3 regions of the Pseudomonas sp. Pf153 genome follow, and region 1 is predicted to be linked to each of the others. Evidence: predicted binding sites of a transcription regulator. Region 1 holds the regulator's gene; each other region holds the start of a gene.

Region 1 (4,714 bases):
CGGCAAAGGTGGCGTCGGCAAGACTAACGTGTCAGTGAACTTGTCCCTGGCTCTGGCAGAGCTTGGCCGACGGGTCATGCTGCTGGACGCCGACCTGGGCCTGGCGAACGTCGACGTGCTGCTGGGGCTCACACCCAAGCGCACCCTGGCGGACGTCATCGAAGGTCGTTGCGAGCTGCGTGACGTGCTGCTGCAAGGCCCTGGCGGGATTCGCATCGTGCCGGCCGCCTCTGGCACCCAGAGCATGGTTCATCTGACTCCGGCGCAGCACGCGGGCCTGATCCAGGCGTTCAGCGACATCGGTGACAACCTCGATGTGCTGGTGATCGATACCGCGGCCGGCATCGGTGACTCGGTCGTCAGCTTTGTGCGCGCAGCCCAGGAGGTGTTGCTGGTGGTCTGCGACGAGCCGACGTCCATCACCGACGCCTATGCCCTGATCAAGCTGCTGAACCGCGACTACGGCATGAACCGCTTCCGCGTCCTGGCCAACATGGCCCAGAGCCCCCAGGAGGGACGCAACCTGTTCGCCAAGTTGACCAAGGTCACGGATCGCTTCCTGGATGTTGCGCTGCAATACGTGGGCGCCGTGCCTTACGACGAAAGCGTACGCAAGGCCGTCCAGAAGCAACGTGCCGTCTATGAAGCCTTTCCACGTTCCAAATGCGCGCTGGCGTTCAAGGCAATCGCCCAGAAGGTCGATACCTGGCCGCTACCGGCAAACCCACGCGGGCATCTGGAATTTTTCGTCGAGCGTCTTGTGCAACAAACAGCAGGGCCCGTGTTATGACAGCCAGCGGTTACAACCATCTCTACAAGAAATCGGCACGGGACGCCCAATACGAGCTGGTGGAGCGTTACGCGCCCCTGGTCAAGCGTATTGCCTATCACTTGCTGGCGCGTCTGCCAGCCAGTGTCCAGGTCGAGGATCTGATCCAGGCCGGCATGATCGGCCTGCTCGAAGTGGCGAACAAATACGACGCTAGCAAGGGCGCCAGTTTCGAGACCTACGCGGGTATCCGTATCCGTGGGGCGATGCTCGATGAGGTCCGCAAGGGCGATTGGGCACCGCGTTCGGTCCACCGCAATACCCGCATGGTCAGTGACGCGATTCGCGCCATTGAATCTAAAACCGGGCGTGACGCTAAAGATCACGAGGTTGCGGCCGAACTCCAGTTGAGTCTCGACGATTATTACGGGATTTTGAACGATACCCTGGGCAGCCGCCTGTTCAGTTTCGACGACCTGTTGCAGGACGGCGAACACGAAGGGCTGCATGAGGATGGCCCAAGTACCTACATGGAACCGTCGCGTGACCTGGAAGATGAACGCTTCCAGAGTGCGTTGGCGGATGCGATTGCCAATTTGCCGGAGCGCGAGCGACTGGTCTTGGCGCTGTACTACGACGAGGAGCTGAACCTCAAGGAAATCGGTGAAGTCCTGGGAGTCAGCGAATCGCGGGTCAGCCAGTTACACAGCCAGTGCGCGGCCCGTTTACGGGGGCGTTTGGGGGAGTGGCGAGCGCGCTGACAGGCGGCAGGAACGCATTGGGCGAGGTTGGCGAGGCAAGCCGCGTCAGTCGCCGTACGGTGTGTTCCGGACCGTTGTCGAGTGTTGTGCCGGATTGATTGAAATGGCGCGTTCAGGTGCTGGACACGTTTAAGACTGCTTGGAGGTCGAATTGGACAAGAACATGAAAATCCTCATCGTTGACGATTTTTCAACGATGCGGCGGATCATAAAAAACCTGTTGCGTGACCTTGGGTTCACCAACACGGTCGAGGCGGACGATGGCACCACTGCCATCCCGGTCCTCAACAGCGGGAGTATCGACTTTCTGGTAACAGACTGGAACATGCCCGGCATGACCGGTATCGACTTGCTGCGTCACGTGCGCGCCGATGAAAAACTCAAGCACCTTCCCGTGCTGATGGTCACCGCCGAAGCCAAGCGCGAGCAGATCATCGAAGCGGCCCAGGCCGGTGTGAACGGCTATGTGGTCAAACCCTTCACGGCCCAGGCGTTGAAAGAGAAGATCGAAAAAATCTTCGAACGCATCGGTTAATGGCGCCACGGGGGAGCTATGGAGCATAACGAATCTTCAATGGGCGATTTCGAATCGACCCTGAAAAAACATGCCCACGAACTGGTCGAGAACCTTGAAAAAGGCCGCTTCGGCGATGCAGTCCAGATGATCCACGAGCTCAATCAGACCCGAGATCGTGGTCTGTATCAGGAAGTCGGCAAGCTCACCCGTGAACTGCACAGCGCGATCGTCAATTTCCAGATCGACCCGAACACGCCGCAGGCCGAGGAAGTCTCGCAGATCACTGATGCGACCGAGCGTCTGTCCTATGTGGTCAAGCTGACCGAGGCCGCGGCCAACCGCACCATGGACCTGGTGGAAAGCGCAACGCCCCTGGTCAACGGCCTGAGCGACGAAGCCCAGGCCTTGAGCACCGATTGGGGCCGGTTCATGCGGCGTGAAGTCGGAGCGGAAGAGTTTCGCGAGCTGGCCCGTCGCGTCGACGGTTTTCTGACGCGCAGCAGCACCGAAAACCGCGCCGTGGCGAACAACCTCAATGACATCTTGCTGGCCCAGGACTATCAGGACCTGACCGGTCAGGTGATCAAGCGCGTGACCCAACTGGTCACCGAAGTCGAAAGCAATCTGCTCAAACTCGTGCTCATGGCCAGTCAGGTGGACCGCTTTGCGGGCATCGAACATGACCGTGCGGCGATGCTCGCTGAAAAAGATCCACAAAAACATCTCTCTCAGGGTGAAGGTCCGCAGATTCATGCCGATAAAAGAGAAGACGTTGTGTCCGGTCAGGACGATGTGGACGATTTGCTGTCCAGCCTTGGATTCTGAGTTTTAGCCCTGTTTTAGGAGCACCCCTTGATGAGCTTCGGCGCCGATGAAGAGATCCTTCAGGATTTCCTGGTTGAGGCCGGCGAGATTCTAGAGCAACTGTCCGAACAATTGGTCGAGCTGGAAAGCCGTCCCGATGATGCGGATCTGCTCAATGCAATTTTTCGCGGTTTCCACACTGTAAAAGGAGGCGCCGGCTTCCTCCAGCTCAACGAGCTGGTGGAGTGCTGTCACATTGCCGAGAACGTGTTCGACATCCTGCGCAAGGGGGAGCGTCGCGTTGACTCGGAGTTGATGGACGTGGTGCTTGAAGCGCTGGATGCGGTCAACAGCATGTTCAGCCAGGTGCGCGAGCGCTCGCCCATTACCCCCGCCACGCCTGAGTTGCTCGCCGCGCTGTCGCGCCTGGCCGAGCCGCAATCGGCTGACGAAGCCGCTCCGGTCGAAGCCGTGGTTGAAGAACCCGCTGTCGAAGAGCCGGTTGCCGAAGCGTCGGGCGATATTACCGATAACGAATTTGAACAACTGCTGGACTCCCTGAGCGCGGTGAAAGCCGAAGCCCAGGCCCCGGCAGCACCTGTTGCCCCGGCTGCCGAGGGCACGGCCAGCGATGAAATCACCGACGCCGAGTTCGAGTCGCTGCTCGACCAGCTTCACGGCAAAGGTCAGTTCGCGCCCGACGCCGTAGCCCCGGCAGCGGCGCCTGCCGCTCCGAATGCAACAGGTGACAATTCCGATATCACCGACGATGAATTCGAAGCGCTGCTCGACCAATTGCATGGCAAGGGCACGTTTGCCGTTGATGCACTGGAGTCGGCTATCGCATCTGCGCCGACCGCGGACAAGCCTTCGGCTGCAGCGGCCGGCAGTGACCTGATCACCGATCAGGAATTCGAATCGCTGCTTGACGAGCTGCACGGCAAGGGCAAATTCAGCGAAGTCGGTACGGCTTCCGCTGCGCCTGCAACTGCCGCGACTACGGCTGCACCGGCCGCCAAGGCTGCGCCAAAACCCGCCGCCAAGGCGCCGGAACCGAAGGCCGAGACACCCAAGCCTGCCGCTGCCGCTGCCGCTGCCGCTGCCGCTGCCGCCCCGGCGCCAGCCCGCGCTGCCGCCGCGCCACCGCCGGAAAAACCTGCCAGTGAAGCCGAAACCACCGTGCGGGTCGATACCGCGCGCCTGGACGAGATCATGAACATGGTTGGCGAACTGGTGTTGGTGCGTAACCGTCTGGTGCGCCTTGGCCTCAACAGCCAGGACGAAGCCATGTCCAAGGCCGTGTCGAACCTCGACGTGGTCACGGCCGATCTGCAGACCGCGGTCATGAAGACCCGGATGCAACCGATCAAGAAGGTGTTCGGGCGCTTCCCGCGCCTGGTACGTGACTTGGCTCGCCAGCTCAAGAAAGAAATCAACCTGGAACTGGTGGGTGAAGAAACCGACCTCGACAAGAACCTCGTCGAGGCCTTGGCCGACCCGCTGGTCCACTTGGTGCGCAACGCGGTCGACCACGGTATCGAGTCGCCGGAAGAGCGCGAAGCCGCGGGCAAGGTCCGTAGCGGCAAGGTGATCCTGGCGGCCGAGCAGGAGGGTGACCACATCCTTCTGTCGATCTCCGACGACGGCAAGGGCATGGACCCTGAAATACTGCGCGCCATCGCCGTGAAGCGCGGCGTGATGGACAAGGATGCCGCCGACCGCCTGAGCGACACCGAGTGCTACAACCTGATCTTCGCTCCGGGGTTCTCGACCAAAACCGAGATTTCCGACGTGTCGGGCCGCGGTGTAGGCATGGACGTGGTGAAAACCAAGATTTCCCAGCTCAACGGTTCGATCAACATC
Region 2 (4,714 bases), on a different contig from region 1:
CGCCTCTGGCCGCCACGACTTTTTCCCCGGTGTATTCCAGCGGGCCGCGTGCGTCCCAGATCGCCAGGTCGGCGGCGCCGAGACGGCTCTGCAAATATTCGCGGGTGGCGGTGGGCTCGTCGTGCAGCGTGAGCGCCACCGGGCCGCCAGCGCTGGCCGGTACTTCGGTGGTCACCGGCAGGCCTTCGTCCAGCCACGACAGCAGGCCGCCGTCGAGGTAGTGATAGTTCGAGTGGCCGATGACATCCAGCAGCCAGATAAAACGCCCGGCCCAGCCGCCGCCTTCGTCGTCATAGACCACGTAGACCGCATCCGGGTTGTGCCCGAGCTCGCCAAACAGCGTTTCGAGATCGGCCTTTGCCGGCAACAGGCCTGGCGCCGGGGGCTGGCCCAGTTGCGTACGCTTGGGATCGACAAAGCGCGCGCCGGGAATGTGGCCGGTGCTGTAGCGGGCGACGCTGGTCAGGTCCACCAGAATCAGTTCGCGGGCGTCGAGGCGCGCAAGCAGGTCGCTCGGTTCGATCACCAGCGGCAAGCCAGAGAAGTCAGGCATGTGAGGTCTCCTGGGGCGCAAAGGGAAAGGATTGTACCAAGTTCAACGGCCGCGGTTGGTAAAGGTATGCAGGGCCCGCTCGATACATTGCACGGTTTTGCCGAAGGCCTGGACTGTCACGTCCGAAAACGGTCCGCCGCCCTGGTCCACGACCACCAGCATGATGACCCGGCCATTGCAGGTCAGTGAGCGCAACAGCAGGTGCTCGCCCTTGAACAGGCCGCGCAGGACCGGCGGCAACAGTGCCGAAAACTGGGCGTTGTTTTCAGGGTTCAGGCGAACCTGTGCCTGTTGTGCCAGCAGCCGCTGCAAGACCTTGCTCTGGCCGATGGGAAAACTCATGGACGTTGCCTCGCTGGGCAGGCCGGCGGTCTGGTGTACCCGCACATTGGTCTGGCTGCGGTCGGCCATCAGGATCATCACCCGGCGCATGCCGCACGCCGCCAGGGCGTCGCGGGCGGCGGTGGTCAGGTGCATGGCGTTGCTGAAGGGGCTCGGTTCCACCAGCAAGGCGGTGCATTGTTGACGCCACCGGGCCAGGTCGACGGTGCTGGAGGGGGAAGTCGACGATCGTCCGGAGGGGATGCGGCGGCTGCCAGGGGGCCAGATCAGGGCCGCCGCCGGGTGCCAGAGGTCTGGCATGCTGTGCTGACGGGCGCTGATGGCTGCTTGTTGGTGCAGTTGCTGCTGGATCTCCTCAACAGGAATTTGCAGGTACAAGCCTGTGAGGTATTGCCAGCGTGCGCTGTGGGCGTCGTCCCAGGCATGGTGCGCCGAAAGCGCCAGGCCATTAGCCAGCAGCACGGTGTTGGCCGGTTGATTGAGCCAGCGCCGCAGGGTCGGGTCATCGTCCAGGCGATTTTGCTGACGCAGTGGATGTTCGCTGTCCCGGGCGATGCGCAAGACTTTCACCAGCTCGTGACGTTCGTTGAGCAGCAACCGATAACCCTGTGCTACCCAGATTGGCAGGCGCCAGGCTTCTACCATCGCCAGGCAGATGTTCAACAGGCCGACGCCGAACAGCTCGCGCTCTACCTCGCGGGCCTGCTGGCCCTGATGGAGAACCCGCTGCTCCCATTCCCCCAGCAGGCGCGGATGCGTCAGCGCCATGGGCCAGAGTGGCGAGAGGAACAACAGGCTGCCCCAGTGAATGTCCTGCCACAGCCGCGCCAGGCGACTGGCGAAAAAACCATTGGCTTGTTGGGTGGCGTGTTGGCTTATCAATTGCAGTTGGCGCAGCGCGACGGGAATTTCTCTCTCAGGCAGCGAGGGCAGGCGTACCAGCAGCTCCTCGGTGCGCTTGAGGCCGAGACGGTTGATGGCCACTTCCAGATTTTCCGCGGGCTCGGCGAGGTTGCCATGGGTGTGATGGTTGGCTTCGCGGATGACGCTCAGGGCGAGGGCGGGGCTGTCCTGCATCAGCTCGGCGATATCGCGCAACGAGCGGTTGCTGTCGGCGACGGCCTTGCAGACCAGGTCGTGACTGGCCTGCGGCACCGGCAGATGGACGCCCGCGAGCAGCTTTACCCAGCCTTCGAGCGTGGTCGGTCGCGGAGTTGGAACTTTCGTTTCGTTAGCCATGGCTGGACGTGATCATCCCATGCTGCAACAGGGCAAAATTGGCTTTTCGCCAGAACTGGCTATAGTCTGGCGCAGTTTTGCCGATAAGGAGAAGAAGAGATTTTCCAGCTTCCGAATATGACCTTGAACCCGACTTAAATAAGTACTTTCTATCTATGGCTAAAATTATCGGCATCATTGTCGTGTTCGCGAGCGTGCTCGGCGGATACGTGCTCTCCCATGGCAAGATTGCCGCCCTGATCCAGCCCTTCGAGGTGCTGATCATCGGTGGTGCGGCCCTTGGCGCATTTTTGCAGGCCAACCCCGGCTACATGACCATGCACGTGCTCAAGAAATCCCTGAGCATGTTCGGTTCGCGCTTCAGTCACACTTTCTATCTGGAAGTGCTGGGCCTGATCTACGAGATCCTCAACAAGAGCCGCCGCGAAGGCATGATGGCGATCGAAGGCGACATCGAAGACGCCGCCGCCAGCCCGATCTTCGCCAAGTATCCCTCCGTGCTCAAGGACGCCCGGATGACGGCGTTCATCTGTGACTACCTGCGCATCATGTCGTCCGGCAACATGGCTCCCCATGAGCTGGAAGGCCTGTTCGACATGGAACTGTACAGTCTCAAGGAAGACCTGGAGCACCCGTCCCACGCCGTCAACGGTATCGCCGACGGTATGCCCGGCTTCGGTATCGTCGCTGCGGTATTGGGCATCGTGGTGACCATGGCCTCCCTGGGCGATGGCGACCAGAAGTCCATCGGCCTGCACGTGGGTGCGGCGCTGGTCGGTACCTTCTTCGGTATCCTGGCTGCCTACGGGTTCTTCGGCCCGTTGGCTCATTCCCTGGCCCACGATGCCAAGGAAGAGCTCAACGTCTATGAAGCCATCAAGGCGTCCCTGGTGGCCTCGGCCTCGGGCATGCCGCCATCGTTGGCGGTGGAGTTCGGTCGCAAGGTCCTGTATCCGGCGCACCGTCCAAGCTTCGCCGAGCTGGAACAAGCGGTTCGCGGTCGTTAAGTTATGGAAAATAACCAGCCGATCATCGTAAAACGCGTCAAGCGCATCGCCGGGGGGCATCACGGCGGCGCCTGGAAAATCGCGTTCGCCGACTTCGCGACGGCGATGATGGCGTTCTTCCTGGTGCTGTGGCTGCTGTCCACCGCGACTCCGGAACAGAAGATCGCCATCGCCGGCTACTTCAAGGACCCGGTCGGTTTTTCCGAAAGCGGCACGCCGTACATCATTGACCTGGGCGGTTCTCCGGTCCTGGCGCCGGAAAACACCCTCAACCCCGAAGTCAAATCCCAGCCTCAGCCCGACAAGGCAACGGTCGATGCCAATGAGGCCGAAGGCATGGCCGAGCAGGTCGAGCGCGAGCGTTTGGAGCTGCTTCTCCAGGAATTGCAGAACAAGGTCGAGGAGAACCCCCAGCTACAGAAGTTCAAGGACCAGATCCTGTTCGAGATCACGCCGAACGGCTTGCGCATCCAGATCATGGACGCCGAGAACCGGCCGATGTTCGACTCCGGCAGCGCGCGCCTGAAGCCTTATTTCGAGGACATCCTGCTGGCCATGGCCGACACCATCAAGGCGGTGCCGAACAAGATCAGCATCAGCGGCCATACCGATGCCACGCCTTATATCGGCAAGGGCGACTTCGGTAACTGGGAGTTATCTGCCAACCGCGCCAACGCGGCCCGTCGTGCGCTGGTGGCTGGCAGTTATCCGGACGAGCAGGTGGCGCGGGTGGTCGGTTATGCCTCGTCGGCGTTGTTCGACCGCAAGGACCCCTTCAACCCGGTGAACCGGCGTATCGACATCGTGGTGCTCACCAAGAAGGCCCAGCAGGCCATCGAAGGTTCTCAGACCGATGAACCGTCGTCAGATCCTGCCCAGGGGCAGGGCGCACCAGGCGAGGCGCCACCGGCCGCGACGCCGGGTGCGGCGGTTGATCCGAACGCCTTGCCGGCAGATCAGCAGCCGGTGCCGGCCCATGAACTGCGCGAGCGTCTGAACCTGTTCGAGGATGCCGCGCCGAAGCCGGCCGCAGCGCCCGCGCAGTGAACCCAAATAAAAAAACCGCGATTATTCGCGGTTTTTTTATGGGTGCTCGCCACAGAAAAGCATCCTGCCGGGTCAGTAACTGCTTTCAGGCAAACTGGCAATGATCGAGCGATAGCTGTTCATCCGCTGCTGCTGCACCCGACCTTCTTCCAATGCCTTGAGCAGGGCGCAACCCGGCTCGCGGTCGTGTTTGCAGTCGCGGAATCGGCAAGTGCCGATCAGGTCGTTGAACTCTATGAACCCGGCTTCTACGTCAGCCCGGCTGACATGACCCAGGCCGAATTCGCGAATGCCCGGCGAGTCGATCAGCTCACCACCGCCTGGGAAGTGGAACAGGCGCGCGGTGGTGGTGGTGTGGGTGCCCTGGCCGGACAGTTCGGACAACGGCCCGACACGGGTTTCAACATCTGGCAGCAGGCTGTTGACCAATGAAGACTTGCCGACACCCGACTGGCCGACGAACACGCTGATGCGCCCGTCCAGTTGCCGTTGCAATTGTTCCATGCCGTTGCCGTGGTGGGCCGAG
Region 3 (4,714 bases), on a different contig from region 1:
GCAGATGCAGACTCCTGTGGAGGAGCAGGTCGCTGAAACGCCGGTCGAGGAGCCGCTCAAGTAGACCGTGGTGTTCTCATCGCGAGCAGGCTCGCTCCCTCAGGGATTGGTGGTGGGCCCGGTGGGTGCGAGCCCTGCTCGTAATGAGGCCGGCCCAAACGCGGTAGCACTCGGATCTAAACGGCAAAAAAAACGGGCAGTCCCCTGTGGAGGCTGCCCGTTTTTTATGCCCGGCTGATCAGAGGTCGTCTTTATCGAAACGGCGGGCTTCGCGCTGTAACTGATAGACGAAGCGCTCGACCTGCCGTTGCACCAGGCCACTGATGTTGTGGAAGCGCACGCCGGCGAAGGTGGTGTTGATCCTTTCTTCGAAATGCAGGTAACGCAGTTCGACCGGCGCGGTCATGTTGCCGAAGGGCAGGGCCGCAATGAAGCGCTCATAGACTTGGCCCAATTGCAGGCGTGCGGTGATGTCGCCATCGAAACGCAGCTTGCAGCCGGTCGCGGAAATATCCAACAGCTTGCCAACTACCGGTGACTTGAGCTTTTCGCCACCCAATTCAACGTCCACCAGTTGCGCCAGTTTCAAGGCGGCGCGGAAGGCATTGCGACGCTGGTGGTAGACCACTTCCTCGGGCAGCGCGCCGCGATAGCAGCGGCCGTCACTGGAGTCATCAATGATCAACGGGCCATTGCTTTCCCAGGCAATGCGCACGCCGTCATGGAAGCCCTCGACCCGAAACGGCTCGCCTGCCAGCAGAAAACGCTCCCCGTCGCGCGGGATCATCTCGTCCAGGGCGAGGGCATTCTTCTCGCGATCGACATCGACCAGATAGCTCTGGAAGCGCTGGCTGCGTTCGTGGAAGGTGATGATCAGCGGATCATGGCTCTCTTGGAGCATCCTCAGGTTGCCGGAGATTTCCAGAGGTGTGGTGAGGACCTTGGGGGGCTGCGGAGCATCATCCGCGTTTGAGGCATTGAACACGAGGGTCAATCTCCAGGCTAAATACGACTACAAGTAGCCAGCATTTTGCCAGCATGTATCGCACGTTGATAGAGCACAGGCATCGTTCATTTCATGCCTGGCTGAGCGGGCGATGCTTGACCATTTTTGCGGTCGAGCCGCGAGCATCGTAAAGCGTCGGGATTTCGCCGCCATTGAGAATGCGAAGCTGGTTGGCGGTCGCCGCCTGCTGGACCTGAATCGACTGGCCGTTCCGGGCGTTGGCGGCCTGGCATTGGGCAAGCAGGTCATTGAGTGCCGCGCTTTGGGACAATAGTTGGTCGCCGATCGGCGACTGGCTGGCCAGTTGTTCCAGGCCGCCTTGATTGGCGGGCAGGTTGAGGCTGGCAAGAATCTCGCTGCGCTTGCGGCCATGCTGATCGAGCAAGATGATCAACGCCTGTTTCTGCGCCAGAATATTTTCCAGCAAAGGCATGTCGCGACCGTGCAGCGCCAGTGATTCGGTCTGCAGGAGTTCCAGTAATTGCTGTACTGGAACGAAGTCGTCGATGATCAGTTGCAATAAAGTAGTGTCGTGCATGGCTGGCCTTGGGTCTTAAGCGTCCAAAAGCCTGGCGCAGGCGGCGGCCTAGCGCTGGGCTTCGAAGTTGAGCAGTTTGCTGGCTACACGGTTGCTGTCGACTTTATAGCTGCCATCGGCGATTGCTGCTTTCAACGCGGCCACGCGGGCGTTGTCGACGACAGGTTGATCGCGCAGCTTGTCAGTGACCTTCTGCAACTGTTGAGCCTCATCGCTGAGGTGTACCGTCTCTCCATTCTTGACCGTGGCGGCCTGCTCGACCGGCGAGGATTTCTCGGTTTCCTTGCTGGCGCTGGTGCGCGTGGTGCCTGTCAGGGGTGAAGAGCTGTTTAAACGATTGAAGTCGATGACCATGGTAGAAAACCTCTGGGTATTTGGACGCTTGCCATGTTCTCGGCCATTCCCAAAAAAACTTTAGGCTCATTTATTCAATGAACGTGCGCACGTCTGCGCTTGCCTTGGCATAAGGCACAGTCTAGGGAACGGCGGGGGCTAGCGCCAGCTTTCTACCCGCTTCTACCGGATCGCTACATAGCCACTTCCACCTGGCCCGGGGCCATCACTTGCGCTTTAATCACGCGTTGGGAATTGAGGTTTTTCACCCGGATCTGTTCACGCATACCACCGTTGGACAGGGCCTCGCCCGGCATTCTCACGGCCAGGGTGCCGCTACGGGCAGTGATCACGACCTGGTCACCCTTGCGGACCACTTCGGCCTGTTCCAGGTGCACGAGGGTTACCACTTGATCGGCTACCATTGGTCGGACAAGTTTCTGCCCGATGGCCTGGTCAACGGAAGTCAGGAAACCCTGGGTGATCTGGCTGACGTCTCGCTCGCGCAGCATGACGTCCTGGGGTTCGACGATGCCGGCGCGCTTGAGCGGGCGGGTAGTGGTGACGATTTCGCGATACAGGCGCACCTGAGCCGGCACGAACACCGTCCACGGGGCCGCGCTGTCGCAGCGAAGCTTGACCGTGACGCGACCCAGGGGCCTGGCCGGGCTTTCCAGTGAGGCAGTCAAATCCTTGTCGCACAGCGGCATGCGCAAGCGCGGGTCGAGCTGATTGACTTCGATTTCGTAGCGGCCTTCGGTTTGACTGGAAGCCAGATAGTCTTCTACGGTGAATTCAAGAAAGCCCTGAGTGACGCCGATAAGGAGATCAGGCAAGGTAACCGAAGCATCGGCGAGGGCACGACCGCCCGAGGCGAACAGGCAGACAGCCAGCAGCGCACCTAGCCAGTGGCGGCAATGAGTGGTCAGGCGTCGAGAAAATGTCGTTTGTGCGTTCATGCCGGTTGAATAGCAAGCCCCGTGCCGTTTAGTGATGAATGCGCGTCGGACACATTAGCGTTAGGTAGGAGTCAGGGCATGGCGGGAGTGATGGATTCGGTAAACCAGCGCACGCAGCTGGTCGGTCAGAATCGCCTGGAGCTGTTGTTGTTCCGTCTCGATGGCCAACAGTTGTATGGGATTAACGTGTTCAAGGTCCGTGAGGTGCTGCAATGCCCCAAGCTGACATTGATGCCCAAATCCAGTCCCGTCGTGTGCGGAGTGGCGAATATACGCGGAGCGACCATCCCGATTCTCGATCTGGCGATGGCCACCGGTTCCGGTGGGCTGCTGGATCAGAGCAATCCGTTTGTGATCATCACCGAGTACAACACCAAGACCCAGGGCTTCCTGGTGCGCTCGGTGGAACGCATCGTCAACATGAACTGGGAAGAGATCCATCCGCCACCCAAGGGCACCGGCCGCGATCACTACCTGACGGCGGTGACGCGGGTCGACAATCAGTTGGTGGAAATCATCGACGTGGAGAAAATTCTCGCCGAGGTGGCCCCGACTCCGGAAACCATTTCCGTGGGCGTGGTGGATGCCGAAACCCAGCACAAGGCGGTTTCGATGCGTGTGTTGACCGTCGATGACTCTTCGGTGGCACGCAAGCAGGTGACCCGGTGTCTGCAAACGGTCGGTGTCGAGGTGGTGGCGTTGAACGATGGGCGGCAGGCGCTGGATTACCTGCGCAACCTGGTCGATGAGGGCAAGAAGCCGGAAGAAGAGTTCCTGATGATGATTTCCGACATCGAGATGCCCGAGATGGATGGGTATACGCTGACGTCGGAAATCCGCGGCGATCCGCGCATGCAGAAGCTGCATATCATTCTGCATACCTCTTTATCCGGGGTTTTCAACCAGGCGATGGTCAAGAAAGTCGGCGCTGACGATTTTCTGGCCAAGTTCCGGCCCGATGACCTGGCTTCCCGGGTCGTCGACAGGATCAAGGCAGCAGAATAAAGGTCGGGCGCATTGTGCGCCCGGCAAATCAACACGATGAAAGAGGCGGTATCTTGTCTACGGGTAATTTGGATTTCGAACAGTTCCGGGTCTTCCTGGAAAAAGCCTGTGGCATCCTGCTTGGTGAAAACAAGCAATACTTGGTGTCTAGCCGTCTCAACAAATTGATGGAGCAACAGGGCCTCAAGTCGTTGGGTGAGCTGGTGCAGCGTATCCAGACCCAGCCGCGCAGCGGGTTGCGCGAAATGGTGGTGGACGCCATGACCACCAACGAAACCCTGTGGTTTCGCGATACCTATCCTTTCGAGGTGTTGAAGAACAAGGTCTTGCCAGCAGCCATCAAGGCGAGCCCCGGCCAACGCCTGCGGATCTGGTCGGCGGCCTGTTCGTCGGGGCAGGAGCCTTATTCCATTTCGATGTCCATTGACGAGTTCGAGCGAACCAACATCGGCCAGCTCAAGGGTGGCGTGCAAATTGTCGCCACCGACCTGTCCGGGACCATGCTCAATAACTGCAAGACGGGCGAGTACGACAGCCTGGCCATCGGCCGTGGCCTGTCGCCGGATCGCTTGCAACGCTACTTCGACACGAAAGGGCCGGGACGCTGGGTGGTCAAGGCGCCGATCAAGAACCGGGTGGAGTTTCGCTCGTTCAATCTGCTCGACAGCTATGCCAGCCTGGGCAAGTTCGACGTGGTGTTCTGCCGCAACGTGCTGATCTACTTCTCCGCCGAGGTGAAGAAAGACATCCTGTTGCGCATCCACGGCACCTTGAAGCCGGGCGGCTATCTGTTCCTCGGTGCTTCCGAGGCGCTGAACGGCTTGCCGGATCATTACCAGATGGTCCAGTGCAGCCCAGGCATCATCTACCAGG

Evidence for each region. Region 1 encodes FliA, which starts transcription of late flagellar genes. Its sites were predicted from a motif close to CTAAAGTTTNNNNNNNNNNNGCCGNTAA; they were not measured.
Region 2: the regulator FliA is predicted to act here: its motif matches at 2,194-2,221, upstream of motA (flagellar motor stator protein MotA).
Region 3: the regulator FliA is predicted to act here: its motif matches at 1,935-1,962, upstream of flgM (flagellar biosynthesis anti-sigma factor FlgM).

What each region holds. Positions count from the first base shown of each region.
Region 1 covers NZ_LHVL01000025.1:698,742-703,455, forward strand. Annotated here, with positions in the region: gene fleN (flagellar synthesis regulator FleN) at 1-790, shown strand, start outside; gene fliA (RNA polymerase sigma factor FliA) at 787-1,530, shown strand; gene AD666_RS18325 (chemotaxis response regulator CheY) at 1,694-2,065, shown strand; gene AD666_RS18330 (protein phosphatase CheZ) at 2,084-2,872, shown strand; gene AD666_RS18335 (chemotaxis protein CheA) at 2,903-4,714, shown strand, end outside.
Region 2 covers NZ_LHVL01000026.1:163,132-167,845, reverse strand. Annotated here, with positions in the region: gene AD666_RS20015 (rhodanese-like domain-containing protein) at 1-553, opposite strand, end outside; gene AD666_RS20010 (HDOD domain-containing protein) at 596-2,134, opposite strand; gene motA (flagellar motor stator protein MotA) at 2,290-3,141, shown strand; gene motB (flagellar motor protein MotB) at 3,145-4,188, shown strand; gene rsgA (small ribosomal subunit biogenesis GTPase RsgA) at 4,261-4,714, opposite strand, start outside.
Region 3 covers NZ_LHVL01000006.1:398,543-403,256, forward strand. Annotated here, with positions in the region: gene AD666_RS02650 (MFS transporter) at 1-64, shown strand, start outside; gene AD666_RS02655 (flagellar brake protein) at 239-985, opposite strand; gene AD666_RS02660 (flagella synthesis protein FlgN) at 1,077-1,544, opposite strand; gene flgM (flagellar biosynthesis anti-sigma factor FlgM) at 1,593-1,898, opposite strand; gene flgA (flagellar basal body P-ring formation chaperone FlgA) at 2,072-2,836, opposite strand; gene AD666_RS02675 (chemotaxis protein CheV) at 2,915-3,841, shown strand; gene cheR (protein-glutamate O-methyltransferase CheR) at 3,895-4,714, shown strand, end outside.